DNA from 3 places in the Streptosporangium sp. NPDC087985 genome. Region 1 is predicted to be linked to each of the others. Evidence: riboswitches for the same ligand, from Rfam matches in the RefSeq annotation. Region 1 holds a riboswitch; each other region holds the start of a gene.

Region 1 (4,839 bases):
TTTCGCCCAGGTCTTTGCACTGGGGGAGGCGGCGCCGTGGCCGTGGCGGGTATGCCGGTTAGATTCGGGCGGATGCCGATGGCCGCGGGGCTGGCCCTGGTGCTCCTGCTGATGCCGACCGGCGGTGCGTTCGCGGAGCCGAAACCGACCCTCGCCGAGGCCAAGAAGCAGCTGGAGAAGCTCAACGACCAGGCTGACGGGATCGTCGAGAAGTACAACCAGGCCGGCGAGAAGGTGAAGAAGGCCCGGCAGAAGTACGCGACGCTGAACGGTGCCCTCAACCGCCAGAACGCCAAGGTCGCCGGGCTCCGTAAGGAGCTCATCACGATGGCCGTCAGCAGCTACCAGCTGGGCAGGGTGAGCGGCTGGGAGGGCCTGATCAACCAGACCGACCCCGCGGCGCTGCTGAGCGGGCTGGCCACGGTCGACCAGATGTCCGCCTCCCGCGCCCTGTCCCTGGAAGCCTTCGACGAAGCGAACAAGACGCTGCGCGACAACCGCAACAAGGCCAAGACGGCCCTGGCCGAGGCCGACGCGACGCGCGACGAGCTAGCAGCGGCGAAGACCAAGGCCGACGCGATGGTGAAGGCGCAGACCAAGCTGCTGAGCGACCTCGGCGCCTTCCAGCCCGGAAACCCCAACAGCCTCGGAATTCCGTACAACGGCCCGGCCTCGGGCAACGCCAGGGCCGCCCTGAGCTTCGCCTTCGCCCAGGTCGGCAAGCCCTACCGGTACGGCGGCACGGGTCCCGGCGGCTGGGACTGCTCCGGCCTCGTCCAGGCCTCCTGGCGCAGCGGCGGCGTCGGCCTCCCCCGCACGACCTGGGAACAGTGGAGCTGGGGCGCGAACCGCAAGGTGCCGCTGAGCAACCTCCAGCCAGGGGACCTCGTCTTCAGCGAGGGCCTGGGCCACGTGAGCATCTACGCGGGCAACGGGAAGATCGTCCACGCCCCCCAGACCGGAGACATCGTCAAGGTCGTCCCCCTGTCGGCCTACGGCCGCCGCCTGGTCGGAGCCGTCCGCCCCTGACCTCGCGGGGGTCCGCCCGTCTCACGCGGGCCCGCGCGGTGTCCGGACGGCTGCCGCGGTGAGCCCGCGGAGCGGTCAGGCGCAGTCGATGGCGTCGGCCCAGACCGAGGTGTAGGAACAGAAGTCAACCAACCGGCCGTCCGGCCGACGGCCGCCAGGCGGACGTCGCCGGCTACCGGAACGTCGTCCGCGAGAACCCAGTGCATAACAAATCATGATCATATGGCGCATTCATGTCCCCGACTGCCAACTACGTGATCATGCTGACGGCATGCGACCGGCTAAGCCGCTGATCATCATTGTGGCGGGACTGCTCCTGACCGCGTGCGGCGGGGCGCCCGCCTCCGCACCCACCGGCGGTGCGGTCGAAGCCGCCACGGTCCCCACGTCCAGCAGCGCGCCGACGAGCGTCACCACCATGGGGGACCTGCTCTTGGACATCGACGAGAAAGCGTACGTGCCTCCCAAACGCTGGCCGGTTCCTTGCCAAAACGCCTACTTGAACCTGGTCGTAGGCATGATCTTCAACGCGAACGCGGTTAACCACCTGCTCAAGCGCAAGGAAGATCCCGCTTTCACCATCAAGGCGGTCACCATCGTTTATGACGTGAACATCTTGAAGATCCCACAGGAAGACCTGCGTAAGTGCCGGCAGGTCGCCCCGGCGCTCGGCGCCCGGTTCTACCGCGGCCTCGATGCCGCCCACACTGTCATGCGCATCGTCTCCCGCGGGCCGGACCTGTCGCCGGAGGAGCGGACCGCACTACGTGACCTGCTGAAACCCCTGAAAGATGCGACCCGGCAAGGTCCTGCAGGCTCCTCTCGAGACCGCCCTGGATCATAGCTGCCGCACGTTGACGGCACCGGTAACCTCCCGCCCTGGCCGCTCGGGACTGATTCCGCGCTGAGAGTGAGCTGGCGCGCCCGCTGATGATCTGCGACCGGGCCTTCGAAGAGAAGGGCTCGTTTCGCTATCCGTAGGCGGATCCGAGCCTGCGGGTCACGGCGGGTGTCGAGGACGCCTACATGGAAGGCGTCGAGGGCGACGTGATCCTGGTCAACGGCGTCCCTGGCCGGTGCTGGAGTTGACGGCCACCCGCTAACGGCTGCGGCTGCTCAACGCCTCCAACGCCCGCCGCCACCGACGCCGGCTGGAAGGACACCGTCGACGTCCGGGCGGCAGGGCCATCTGGCGAGCCGGACAGGCATGGATCACAATTATTGTGACCAATGTTACAGAATTAGTGATCTTTATATTGCGATCTCCAGAATGTGACGAGGGTCATATCCGGATAGGAGAATCGCCTATCACGCAGGGATTAAGGAGAGCGGGGGAGGCTTATTGATCTCCGTTTTCCTGGCACTGCTTTGCTGAAATATGGGGAATCGGAGTAGCTTCTGGCGTCGCGATGGCACGCCATGTTGTCGTGGTGGATCCCTGCTCCCCAGGCAGGCATCGCGCTGGAAATCCAATTGGCCGCCGCCCCTCTGAGGGGGTTGACCCCCACCGCGGCGGCCCGCCGAATCCGTGCAGCCAGGAGGCACGGAACCGGGGACCCGAAGGTCGTCACGGATGGCCAGGGGTGAATCGGCATATGTCATGCCGTAGGGCGACTTCCCAGCCCGAATCCGTCAGCTAACCCGGTAGGCATCAGCGGAAGTCCCAAGGAGAAATCCTGTCTACCACCCTGCGTAACCCCCGTCTTTCACGTTTTGCCCGTCTTTCCCTCGGCGGTGCCGTACTCGCTCTGACCGCTCCGTCCGGAGCGGTCGTGCTGGGATCCACAACGGCACAGGCGGCTGCGGACACCGGGCTCACTCTTCAGGTCAGGAGCACCGCCTCCCAGACAGGGAGCCCGGCCCAGACCGGCACCGCGGCACGGAGCAGTGTCAAGACGGCGAAGGCCAAGATGAGCAGAGCCGAGCTGCAGAAGGTGAAGGCCGCCAAGGCGGTCTCGGTGGCCAGGAAGCAGATCGGCGATCCGTACCGGTGGGGAGCCTCCGGTCCCGGCGCGTTCGACTGCTCCGGTCTCGTCCAGTACGCGTGGCGCAAGGCCGGCGTGTCCCTTCCCCGGATCACGTACAGCCAGTACCGCGCCGTCAGGAAGAAGGTCTCGTGGAGCAACCTGCGCCCCGGTGACCTGATGTTCTTCTACGGCAAGGGCCACGTGGGCATGTACGTCGGCAAGGGCAGGATGGTGCACTCGCCGAGCAGCGGCAAGACGGTCCGGATCGCGGAGCTGGAGGGGTATTACAGGTCCTCCTTCGCCGGAGCGGTCCGCCCCGCCGGCTGACGGAGACATGCGGCCCCGTCCACCCCGAGGGTGGGCGGGGCCTTTCCATGCCGGTCGAGTAACATCACCTCCTATGTCCGTCCCGAGAGGGCGCCGCGCCGTGCTCACCGGGATGCTGGCGCTGATGAGTGCCGGCCTGGCCGCCGGGGCGGGACCACTCCCGCAGGAGACGGACGGTCTGTGGCCCGGCGCCGCCACCGTGGTCCGCGGCGAGCACTCCGTCGTCGTCGGTCACCGCGTCCCGGCCGCACGCCTCCGCGACCTGGCCTCCAGGGCCGATCGGGCCGCCCGTACCGTCGGGCGGATCTGGGGACCGGTCCGGGCGGTGATCCTCTACCCCGCCACCGACGCGGAGGCGGCGACGCTCGCGGGCGCCGGGAGCACCGGTGGCCTGGCCGCGCTGGCCACCGCCGACCGGGTGGTCGTCCTGCCGTCGGGCTACGCGAGGCTCAGCGAGACCGGCAGGGACGTGGTGATCGCTCACGAGCTCACGCACGTGGCCACCGGCGCGACCCGGGGCGGGCGGGTGCCGATGTGGCTGTCGGAGGGGTTCGCCGACTACGTGGGGTACCGCGACACCGGGATCGGGATCCGCGAGGCCGCCGCCGAGCTGGCCCAGGAGGTGCGTGCGGGCCTCCTGCCCGCCCGGCTCCCCGGCCCCGCCGACTTCGCCCCGGGCGCCCCGAGGCTGGCACAGGCCTACGAGGAGGCGTGGCTCGCCTGCCGCTACATCGCGGAGCGCTTCGGCGAGAAGGCGCTGGTGAGGCTCTACGGTAGCGATGTCGGCAGCACGCTGGGCCTGTCGCAGGCGGAGCTCACCGCCGCGTGGCGTGATCACCTCCGGAGGGAACTGGATTGACGCTTACCATGACGGGCACACCTTCCGATCCGCTGGGAGGACGGCGATGACGCGGACCACGACGGAGGCGGCCCCGGGTTTCCGGGGGGCCGGGTGGGCGCTGGCCGCCCTGGGTGTGGCCACGCTGGCGGTGGTGGCGTTCACCACGCCCTGGCGGGTTCTGTCCGCGGCCCCGGCAGTCGTCCCGGATCCGGCCCGCGACTTCACCGCGGACCAGATCGCCCGTTCCGAGGCTTTCGACGCCGCGGTCAGCGTGCCCGCCTATCTGTCGCTCGGCCTGGCCCTGGTGGTGGCCGGAGCACTGGTGAGCACCCCGCTGGGCGCGCGGCTCCTCGGCCGGTTGAAGGGGCCGTGGTGGCTGAGGGCGCTGCTGGGGGTCCTCGTGCTCTCGGTGGCGGTGGAGATCCTGCGCTGGCCGCTGGGCATGTGGTCGGAGACCCACCTGCGCGCGTACGGCCTGTCCACCCAGGACTGGCTGTCGTGGACCGCCGACCGGGTCAAGAACATCGGCATCAGGACGACGCTGCTCGCGATCATGGTGCTCGCGGTGGTCGCGCTGGCGCGCCGCTACCGGCGCTGGTGGATCCCCGCGGCCGTCGGCGCGTTCACGCTGACCGTGGCCGTCTCCTTCGCCTACCCGGTGCTGATCGAACCGGT
Region 2 (4,839 bases), on a different contig from region 1:
TCACCTCCCGCCGGGGCGAGCTGTCCATCCTCGCCGACCGCTGGGCGATCACTTCAAAGTGCCTGCGCCCCCTGCCGGAGAAGCACGCCGGGCTCACCGACCCCGAGGCGCGTGTCCGCCAGCGTTACCTCGACCTCATCGTCAACGACGAGGCACGGGAGATGGCCTACACCCGTAGCGCCGTCGTGCGGGCGATGCGTGACTTCTGGCACGGCGAGGGCTACCTCGAGGTCGAGACGCCGATGCTCCAGCGGATCCACGGCGGTGCGACGGCCCGGCCGTTCAAGACCCACATCAACGCCTACAGCATGGAGCTCTACCTCCGCATCGCGATCGAGCTCTACCTGAAGCGGCTCGTGGTGGGCGGCATCGAGAAGGTCTTCGAGATCAACCGCAACTTCCGCAACGAGGGTGCGGACGCCACCCACAACCCCGAGTTCACCATGCTCGAGGCCTACGGGACGTATCTCGACTACAACGACATGGCCGACCTGACCCAGCGGATGATCCAGCGTGCGGTCGTGGCCGCGCTCGGCCACTCCGTGGTGACCCACGAGGGCCAGGAGATCGACCTGGGCCTGCCCGAGTGGCCGAGGATCACCCTCTACGGGGCGGTGTCGGAGGCGCTGGGCGAGGAGATCACCACCGAGACACCGCTGGAGCAGGTCCGCAAGCACGCCGACGCGCACGAGATCCGCTGGGACCCGAAGTGGGGCCAGGGCAAGCTCGTTCAGGAGATCTTCGAGGAGCTCGTCGAGCACACTCTCATCCAGCCCACGTTCGTCATGGACTACCCGCTGGAGACCTCCCCGCTGACCCGCCAGCACCGGGACAACCCGCTCCTCACCGAGAAGTGGGACCTGATCGGGTTCGGCACCGAGCTCGGCACCGCCTACTCGGAGCTGGTCGACCCGGTCGAGCAGCGCCGCCGTCTCACCGAGCAGTCCCTGCTCGCCGCGGGCGGCGACCTCGAGGCCATGCAGCTTGACGAGGACTTCCTCACCGCCCTGGAATACGCGATGCCGCCCACCGGCGGTATGGGTCTTGGCGTGGACCGGCTTGTCATGGCCTTCACCGGTAAGAACATCCGCGAGACGATCCTGTTCCCCCTGGTCAAGCCGGCGGGCTGAGCCTGACGGGAGTGTGACCGTTCCGCACACCGGCGGCGCCGGATGCGGCCAGAGGGCCGTGTCCGGCGCCGCCGTCGTGAGGGCCTGCGGCTCGGCTCCTCCCGTACGGTCAGAGGGCCAGACGGCCGAGCAATTCCGGCCGGGTCGGCGTGTAGCGCAGAAACTCCATTTTCTGCATGCCCCATATCGGGGATGATCGGCTACACCGACCAGATACTCCCCAAATACTGAAAAGGTGGTCTTGTCCTCCTCGCATTGAGAGGCGATTTTCCCGACGCCATCAGAGGGGTGGACGATCTACTCGTCGGAGAGTGTGGGGGAGAGCGCCTCTTTCCCGGCGCAATGGGAGTGGACGGCGCCGACCGGGTGGCCTGCCTGGAGGCGGTCTCGTCGACGGAGGCTCCGGCGAAACCTTGTTCTGCGAAGACTCCGGTCGTAGCGGCCGGCGGGTGGCGACGGGTGCGGGTCTTGGCTCTACTCCAACTTAACCGCCAAGACGCTGACATATCACAAGTAGTTCATGTGATGATCGCCATGTCAATAGCGCTTGCCACCTCTATGGAGAAGAGAACTTGACGACCTTTGAACAAGGCGTTTACCGTTCCTGACGGGCGGCCTTGATTCCAACAACATACTCACGCCTGAGTTCCAGTGCGGGGGGAGCGACTCTAGATGGCATATCCGGAAGTGGATTCCCGTCGTGGCGACAGCCTCCTGGGCATGGGCGAGATCGGTCTCAGTGACGAAGATCTCGTGCTCCTGGCAGAACTTGCCAAGGGCGTCACCGTGGACCGGGTGGGGCGTCGTCTCGACATCAGTGGCCGGACCGTCCGGCGCAGGCTCCGCGGGATCTGCGACCGCATCGGCGTGGCCACCGCGATCGAAGCCGTGGCCTGGGCCGCCCGCCGTCGTCTGATCTAGACCCGGCCGGCTGCCTCAGTCGGCGATCCGCACGCCGCCGGCGAAGGGGCGGTTGTCGATCGAGGCGATGTGGATGACGTCACCCGTCCGGGGGGCATGGACCATCAGGCCCGCGCCGATGTAGATCCCGACGTGGTGCAGGTCGCTGTAGAAGAAGACCAGGTCCCCGGGGCGCAACTCGCCTCTGGAAACGTGGGTGCCCGCCGTCCACTGGTTCCCGGTGTAGTGCGGCAGGCTGATGCCCACCCTCTGGTAGGCCCACATGACCAGGCCGGAGCAGTCGAAGGAGTTGGGGCCTTCGGCGCCCCAGACATACGGCTTGAGCTGCTGGGTGAGTGCCCAGCGGGCGGCCTCGGCGGCCTTGCCGCTGCCGACGATCGGCACGCTGAGCCTCACCCGGCTGCCCGCGGCGCTCTTGACCCGGCTGCGCACCTCGCTGAACAGGCTGCTCTCGACCCTGGCGACCAGCCGCTCGATCTTGGTGCGCTTGGTGTCGATCTCCGCGAGGAGTTGCCTGACCTCGCTGGTCCGGGCCTTGGCGCCGGCCTGCGCCCGTTCGGCGCTCTTGATCGCCCGGGCGACCTGGGCGACCTCCTCGCTCTGCTGCTGCTGGAGGGCGTAGTTCGTGGTGGCCTGGTCGAGGAAGGCGTCGGGGTCGGCCGACTGGGTGAAGACAAGAGCGGAGCTCAGCCCCCCCGACATGTAGGCGCTCTGCGCCAGAAGGGAGGCCTTGGTGCGCCGGGACGCGAGCTCGGACTCTCTGACGGAGAGGATCTTCTTGGCGACCTCGGCCGCGCGCTGAGCCTGCTTGAGCTTGACCCGCCCGCCGTTGTACTGCTCGGTCAGCGTTTCGATCTCGACGTGCAGTTTCTCGACCTCTTTGGCGCGCTCCTGGAGGCTGGGCTGCGGATCGGCGGTGGCCGTGACCAGAGGGGTGCCGAGTGTCAGGGAGGCGAAGGCCAGTCCGATGACCGCCATCCGGCAGGTGCGTCCACGCGAGGCGTGTCCTCGGCGGGCATGTCTGCCTCCGCGCTCTCCCTCCGGGTTGCGCGTGCGCTTCACCAACAGGCTCCTCTCTCGGCCGCCTACCGGGTTAGCTGACGGGTTCGGGCCGGAGACAGCCCTACCGGAGTGCCGGTAGCACCCCGGATTCACCCCAGGGACGTGAGGGTGGGTCCCCGGTTCCCCGGATCGGGGATTCGGCGGGTCAGCTCTTTACCATCGCTGACATCGAGGAGGGACATTAGTGCAATTGGAGGTTCATGCTCAACCAGAACTACAAACTCGGTAGAGCTTTCGCAACTGACATGTCACGGGAAGATCACATACCTTCATGATCAACATGCGCATTACCCTGGTTTTATCAGCCTTTCGGGGCGCGCGGGGCGGAGGTCTTCGCAGGTCCGGGGTCGCGCGAAAGGCGGGCGCCGGCCTGGTGCCGGCATCATTGACCCGATGTGATCGTTGAGTTACCGCGGGTTATCTGGTGTATGTGGGTCTGGAGTTAAGGGTGGGCCGTAATTCACGACCGTCGAGGACGTACGCTGATCGGTCATGGAGCAGGTTGCGGAGCATTCCCTCACGCCGGCCGGGCAGGACACCGGACCCGCGGGCCGGCGGACGGAGGCCGGGGGCGAGAGCGTGGATGCGGAGCGGGGTCGGCCGGGCGCTGAGGCGGACGCGGCCGCGATCGTGGTACGGCGTGCCCGCACCCGGGACGTGCGCGTCATCCGGCGGCTCGTCGACACCTACGGGGGAGTCGGCCGGCGCCTCCTGGAGAAGGCCACGGTCACCCTGTACGAGGACGTCCAGGAGTTCTGGGTGGCCGAACAGGCGGGCACCGTCGTCGGCTGCGGGGCGCTCCACGTGCTTTGGGAGGACCTCGCGGAGATCCGTACCGTCGCCGTCGACCCCGGCTGCCGAGGGCTGGGCATCGGCCACCGGATCGTCTCGGAACTTCTCCGCACCGCCGGCGAACTCGGGCTGCGCCGGGTCTTCTGTCTCACTTTCGAGGTCGACTTCTTCGCCCGGTATGGATTCCAGGAGATTCAGGGCACCCCCGTCTCTCCGGAGGTCTACGCCGAACTTCTCGCCTCCTATGACGAGGGTGTGGCGGAGTTCCTCGATCTGGAGCACGTCAAGCCGAACACCTTGGGAAACACGCGAATGCTGCTCCATCTGGCGCGGGACCGCGGCTGACATGACCTCGACGATTACCAATAAGAAAGGTGACTGTCGATACCTATGTCGATACCTTGTGCTCCAGCAAGCATGTGAGTCTTACGGATGCCGCATGCGCAGTCGAAGTGAGGTGACGCGGTGAGCCCCGGACAACCGCCGTATCAGGACGATCCCGACCGCGATCGCACCCCGTCGGGACAGCCGGAATACGGGCAGTACAACGCGGGCCGGGACCCCGGCGAACCTGATCCCGACGTGACAATTGTGGGATACCGAGCGGAAACCTCGCAGCCGCACACCGGTCCGGGGCAGGCCCAGCCCGGTTACGGGCAACCGCAGGACTACGGGCAGCCCGGCTACGGCCAGCAGCAGCCGTACGGTCAGCAGCCCGCCTACGGGCAGCCCGCTCAGGAGCAGTCTCCCTACGGACAGCAGCCGGGCTACGGTCAGCCGCCCGGGACCGGCCCCTACGGTCAGCCCGACCACGGTCAGCAGCAGCCGTACGGCCAGCAGCCCGGTTACGGTCAGCAGCCCGCCTACGGGCAGCCCGCTCAGGAGCAGCCTCCCTACGGACAGCAGCCCGGTTACGGGCAGCCGCAGGGCTACG
Region 3 (4,839 bases), on a different contig from region 1:
CGTCACCCCGCTGCACCTGGCCCCCACGCCCGACAGCCGCTGGCGCCGGCTGTTCACCGACGACCTGATCGAAGGCCACCTCGACCGGTTGGTACGTGACCAGCAGCCAGACGGGGGATGGGCCATCACCTGGGAACCGCCGGGTGCGGCCTCCACCCTTGAGTATCGGGGGATCGAAACGCTGCGGGCACTGCGGGTGCTCACCGCCTACCAGGTGGTTTCAGCGGCGTAGCCGTCCCTACGGCCGGGGCGTTCCGTTCTGTCGGGTCCACCGGCCCAGTCCGCGGCCCGCGCTGTGCCGCCCAGCGCGTTGAGCGGGCCTCGGGGACTCCGGGGTGCCGGTGGTGCGATGCCAAGGGACGGGAAAATTCCGGCAAGCGGGCCGGTGGGATTCCAGCCCGGACTGTCTGCTGAGCCTGACATGGTCATATTTGGCCTGCTTTGTATTTTTTATCCGCTTATGTCGGGTATGGGAGTTAGGTCTGTTCCGTACAGAAGTCGGAAGGGGGCGTGGGTCATGACCAGACCCGCAGGCCTAGAACACCATCCCGATCTCATCGAGATGCGAGCGAGGTACGAGCAAGCGGGTTCCAGCCCGACAGCCCAGGGCACCGACGGCCTCACTCTCCTCGCGGGGCTCTACCTGGCGATCTCCCCATGGGTGGTCGGCTTCAACGGGCTGTCCAGGCTTTCCGTGAGCAACCTGGTCACCGGCGTCGCGCTCGCCGCTCTGGCCATGGCGTTCGCGTCGGCCTACGGCCGGACCTACGGGGTGAGCTGGATCGCACCGATCATCGGTATCTGGACCATCGTGGCACCCTGGCTCACCGGTTCGGCGACGACGGCGACCATCTGGAACAACGTCGTCACCGGCATCATCATCTTCCTGCTCGGGCTGGGAGCGGTGGCGGTGGGCGCCAGGAAAATGCCCGGGATGACCAGCAGGCGCGACAGGCCGGGTACTCGCGATATGTCAGGCAGGCCTGACATCTCAGGCAGGCCTGACATCCCGGGCAGGCCTGACATGCCAGGCAGGCCCTAGATCGATATGACAGCGGTGTGGCGGTGAGTGTCCGCCACACCGCTGTCCCACTCCTGCCATCCGCCGGGCATACCGATGATTTTGGCCTGGTCCTGAGGCTAACTGTCGCTCTGGACGTTGACAGGCCAAAATTGGTCCGTGGTCAGGATCGGATCGGTAGGGATGAGCGATTGCGAGCGTGGGCAACTTCCGCCAGTGCTGGGCCAGCTGTTCCACGACGGCGGTGAGGGGCGCACGCTCTCGGTCGAGTTGCCGCCCGGAGACGTGGTGTGGCCCGATCCCGGCTACGCGCGGTTCGCCGTAGACCACCGTCCGGCGTTCTGGCTGAGTGACGAGCCGGTCTCCGGCGAGCTCTGGGCCGAGCTGCGGAGCGAGCACGAGCGGTCGGGCCTGTGGCCGGTGCTGCTTGAGGACTCCGTCCAGCCGTGGTCGGAGGGGCAGATCGCCCCGGATGCGGCTTCCGAGATCGACAACTACCACCCCGCCGCGTTCATGGCCGAGGTGTGGGCGGACTGGATCGAGAAGGCCCACGCCGACCAGGTGGAGCTGCTGGATCCGTTCGGCCCGCAGTGCCCGGGACCGGCGCCCTCGGGTAGACCGGCCGCCGACCCCGGCGTGGTCGCCGACTGGTACGCGGGGATGGTGGCCGAGCGCAGGACCCCGCTCGGGCTGGTCGCGGCGGCGCGGGGGGCCGACGCGCTGGCCGTCATGGGATGGCAGGGCGCGCTGAATCACAACGAGTGGATGGTCCCGCTCGCGGCTGTGGTGCGCAGCTGGGAGGAGAGATTCGGCGCGCGGGTGGTCGGCATGGGCTTCAACACCCTGGACCTGAGCGTCGCGGCGCCCCCGGTCACGCCGGAACACGCCCTGCACGTCGCCGCCGAGCACTGGACGTTCTGCCCCGACAGCGTCATCTACAGCGCCGGGACGCTGGCCGACTACGCGGAGCAGATCAGAGGCAGGAACGTCTGGTCGTTCTGGTGGGACTGACCATCCAGAGGAGTTTCGCCTGTCCATGACCGCGGCTTTGCGCGGGCGGTTTCCGGCGCCTCCGGATCTTCCGGAGAGCATGCGCCGACCGGTTGATGGGCCATTTCGCTGATCGACGGGCCCGTATGGAGGTAAAAAGAACTGTTGACCGAAGGAGCGGCATACCGGTCGCCGCGACCCCCACATTGATCGTGTAAATATTCATCGAATCATCCCTCCTTTGGAAATACTTGAGAAGTATGCCCAGCTCAGAGGCATGATCACCGGAATCTTCCGAGGCGCTTCCCCTGCGGTTCCGGCCGGTCCACCATGTCGGCGAGATGGTCAAGGGGTAACCAATGAGGCTTTCTTGGCCGACGTGGGTAGATCTTCTGGGGTTTTCATGGGTTTTGCTTTGCTTTGTGCCCGAATGGGCTGTAATGTCCTGTTTGTGATCGGTTGGCGACCTGCCCTTCAGCGGAAGGAGCGGCCAGTCGACGTCGAATCCCGGAAGCCCTCAGGGCCATGGGAACCGGGGACCCACTTCCTGGGGTGAATCCGCCGCGAACCTGCGGCGGTAGGGCAACTCCACCGCCCGAACCCGTCAGCTAACCCGGTAGACGAGATGGAGAGGAAATCACTTATGGGACGCTGTGCCCCCTTCCCGCTGGTACCCGCCTCGCTCGTACGGGTCCTCTAGGACTTTCCCGCCGCGTCTGAACGCGGCTTCCCACGCGCCTCGCGCGGTGCCCGGTCTCGCCGGCCACCCCCTCTCTCTGTGAGAGCGCGTATCCGCCTGTGCCTCATCCGCGTGGCACACGCGCCTTCCCGTTGCCTCGCGAAAGAGTCTTCCTCCAATGCGTTTCTCCTTTGGTATACCTAAGAGCCGTTTCTTCATCGCCGCCACCCTTATCGGCGCGAGTGCCATCACCTCCGCGAGCGTCGTCTCGCTGATCCCCAGCTCGGCTGTCGCCAGCTCCTCGGCGCTGCCCGCCCCGGCGCTCTCCGTCCAGGCGCCCCCCGTCCAGGCGCCCCCCGTCCAGGCGCTCCCCGCCTCGGCCAAGACCAGCGCCTCGACCCCCGGCTCCGAGTCCGGCTCCGAGGTCGTCCTGCTGAACGGCTCGACCAAGGCCTCCTACTTCTGGGACGACTCCTCCGGCCGCGCCGGGGACACCGGTCTGCCCGCGAGCGGCAAGCCGATGCAGAAGGGCATGATCGCCAGCCCGAGCTGGCCGCTGATGACCGAGGGCTATGTCATCTACAACGGCAAGAAGGCCAACTTCTTCGTCGGTGACCGCGGTCCCGGCGTGCCCTCCAGCAGCGGGGTCATGATCGACCTCGATGCCAAGACCTTCGCCGAGCTGACCGGCGGCACGTTCAACCCCAACACGCTCGGCGTGGACGGCACCGGCGGCCTGGGCCACATCAAGGTCGATTACGTGATCACCAAGTGGGGCAGCGGCCCGGGTAAGAAGAACTACCCCGTGCCCTTCTCCGCGGGCGCGTGGAAGCGCATCGACAACAACCCGGCCACCCCGCCCCAGGTGATCAACAAGTAGGACGGACTCCCCGCGGCCGGGCTCCGGTACGGCTTGCGCCTCCCGGGGCGCAAGCCGTACCGGAGGGTCAGACCTCGAGCCTCTCCTCGATGGCGCGCATGGTGTGCCGTGCGAGCGCCAGGTTGGCCCGGGAGCGGTCGAACGCCACGTAGAGGAAGAGTCCCTTGCCGCTCCGGCCGCTGACGGGGCGGATCACGTGGTACTGGCCGCTGAGCGTGATGAGGATGTCCTCGATGCCGTCCTTGAGGCCCAGAGATTCCATCGTCCGCATCTTGGCCTTGACGACCTCGGTGTTGCCGGCCGCGGCGACCTGGAGGTCGAGGTCCTTGGAACCGCCGAGGGCGCCCAGCGCCATGCCGCTGTTGTAGTCCACGACCACCGCGCCGAGGGCGCCGTCGATCGCCATCATCTCCTTGAGCGAGATGTCCATGTTGCCCATTACTGTCTCCGATTCATTGGGGTATAGATGTGCGGGACGTGATGACGGCCAGATTCGCCGCCGTCTTGCGGCCCTCCAGTCGCAGCAGCCCGAGGTTGGTGCCCGGGCGGGCGAGCACTGTGAGGACGATCTTTGGGCCGGCGGCGTAGAAGGCCGCGTAACCGTTGGTTCCGGAGATCAACGTCTCCTCGAAGGTGCCCTTGTCGGCCATGCTCGTCATCCGGCGACTGAGGGCCAGCATCGCCGATGAGAGCGCGCCGGTCTGCTCGACGTCGCCTTCCAGGTCACTCGCTATCGTCAGGCCATCCACGCTGCAGGCGATGCTCCCGTTCACGTCGGGCACACGCTCCCGCAGCAGCACCATCTCTCGGTGCACTTCGTCGCGGAGTTCCACCGGCATCCTCCTTCCGAGCAGCTTCAGCGTCCGCAGCCTTATCGGCATAGGACCAAGCTCACGTCAATGCCTCCAATGCGTCTCTGAGCCGGATGAGCAGGTTCACGTCGGTGGGGTCCGCCGTCGCCAGGGGCAGTGGCGTGGACAGCTCGGTGGTGCCCGAGAGTTCCCTGAGATCTGCCATACCGTTCTTCTCTCGCTTGGGCAGCGCGCCGGGTAGCACGCCAGGTAGGGCGGCGGAGCCGGCCTGTGGCGTGCGGAGCAGCCCCGCCGCGGCAAGCTGCCGTACGGCGAGCAGTACCGAGTAGGCCGGACGGCCGAGCTTGCGCGCCAGGTCACCCGGGGTCGTGGCGGAGTCGGCGCCGACCAGCACCTCCCACTGGAGCGGGGTCAGCACCACCCGCTGGCTGGTGACGCGTCCCACCGGGACGACCGG

What was found. Region 1 has a riboswitch for cyclic di-AMP ahead of ACIN94_RS06405 (C40 family peptidase). Riboswitches for the same ligand answer to the same signal wherever they lie in the genome.
Region 2: it holds a riboswitch for cyclic di-AMP, as region 1 does, so the genes downstream of both, ACIN94_RS24935 (NlpC/P60 family protein) here and ACIN94_RS06405 (C40 family peptidase) in region 1, are expected to answer to the same signal.
Region 3: it holds a riboswitch for cyclic di-AMP, as region 1 does, so the genes downstream of both, ACIN94_RS18510 (hypothetical protein) here and ACIN94_RS06405 (C40 family peptidase) in region 1, are expected to answer to the same signal.

What each region holds. Positions count from the first base shown of each region.
Region 1 is NZ_JBIUTQ010000002.1:264,715-269,553, forward strand. It holds gene ACIN94_RS06395 (NlpC/P60 family protein) at 73-1,029, shown strand; gene ACIN94_RS06400 (hypothetical protein) at 1,301-1,873, shown strand; cyclic di-AMP (ydaO/yuaA leader) riboswitch at 2,538-2,695, shown strand; gene ACIN94_RS06405 (C40 family peptidase) at 2,802-3,323, shown strand; gene ACIN94_RS06410 (hypothetical protein) at 3,397-4,182, shown strand; gene ACIN94_RS06415 (M48 family metallopeptidase) at 4,229-4,839, shown strand, end outside.
Region 2 is NZ_JBIUTQ010000016.1:87,243-92,081, reverse strand. It holds gene lysX (bifunctional lysylphosphatidylglycerol synthetase/lysine--tRNA ligase LysX) at 1-1,130, shown strand, start outside; gene ACIN94_RS24940 (LuxR C-terminal-related transcriptional regulator) at 1,803-2,051, shown strand; gene ACIN94_RS24935 (NlpC/P60 family protein) at 2,067-3,113, opposite strand; cyclic di-AMP (ydaO/yuaA leader) riboswitch at 3,119-3,266, opposite strand; gene ACIN94_RS24930 (amino-acid N-acetyltransferase) at 3,606-4,250, shown strand; gene ACIN94_RS24925 (RDD family protein) at 4,371-4,839, shown strand, end outside.
Region 3 is NZ_JBIUTQ010000009.1:19,828-24,666, forward strand. It holds gene ACIN94_RS18495 (hypothetical protein) at 1-232, shown strand, start outside; gene ACIN94_RS18500 (SPW repeat protein) at 518-1,042, shown strand; gene ACIN94_RS18505 (DUF4253 domain-containing protein) at 1,238-2,032, shown strand; cyclic di-AMP (ydaO/yuaA leader) riboswitch at 2,500-2,649, shown strand; gene ACIN94_RS18510 (hypothetical protein) at 2,869-3,570, shown strand; gene ACIN94_RS18515 (hypothetical protein) at 3,638-4,009, opposite strand; gene ACIN94_RS18520 (roadblock/LC7 domain-containing protein) at 4,023-4,403, opposite strand; gene ACIN94_RS18525 (DUF4388 domain-containing protein) at 4,462-4,839, opposite strand, start outside.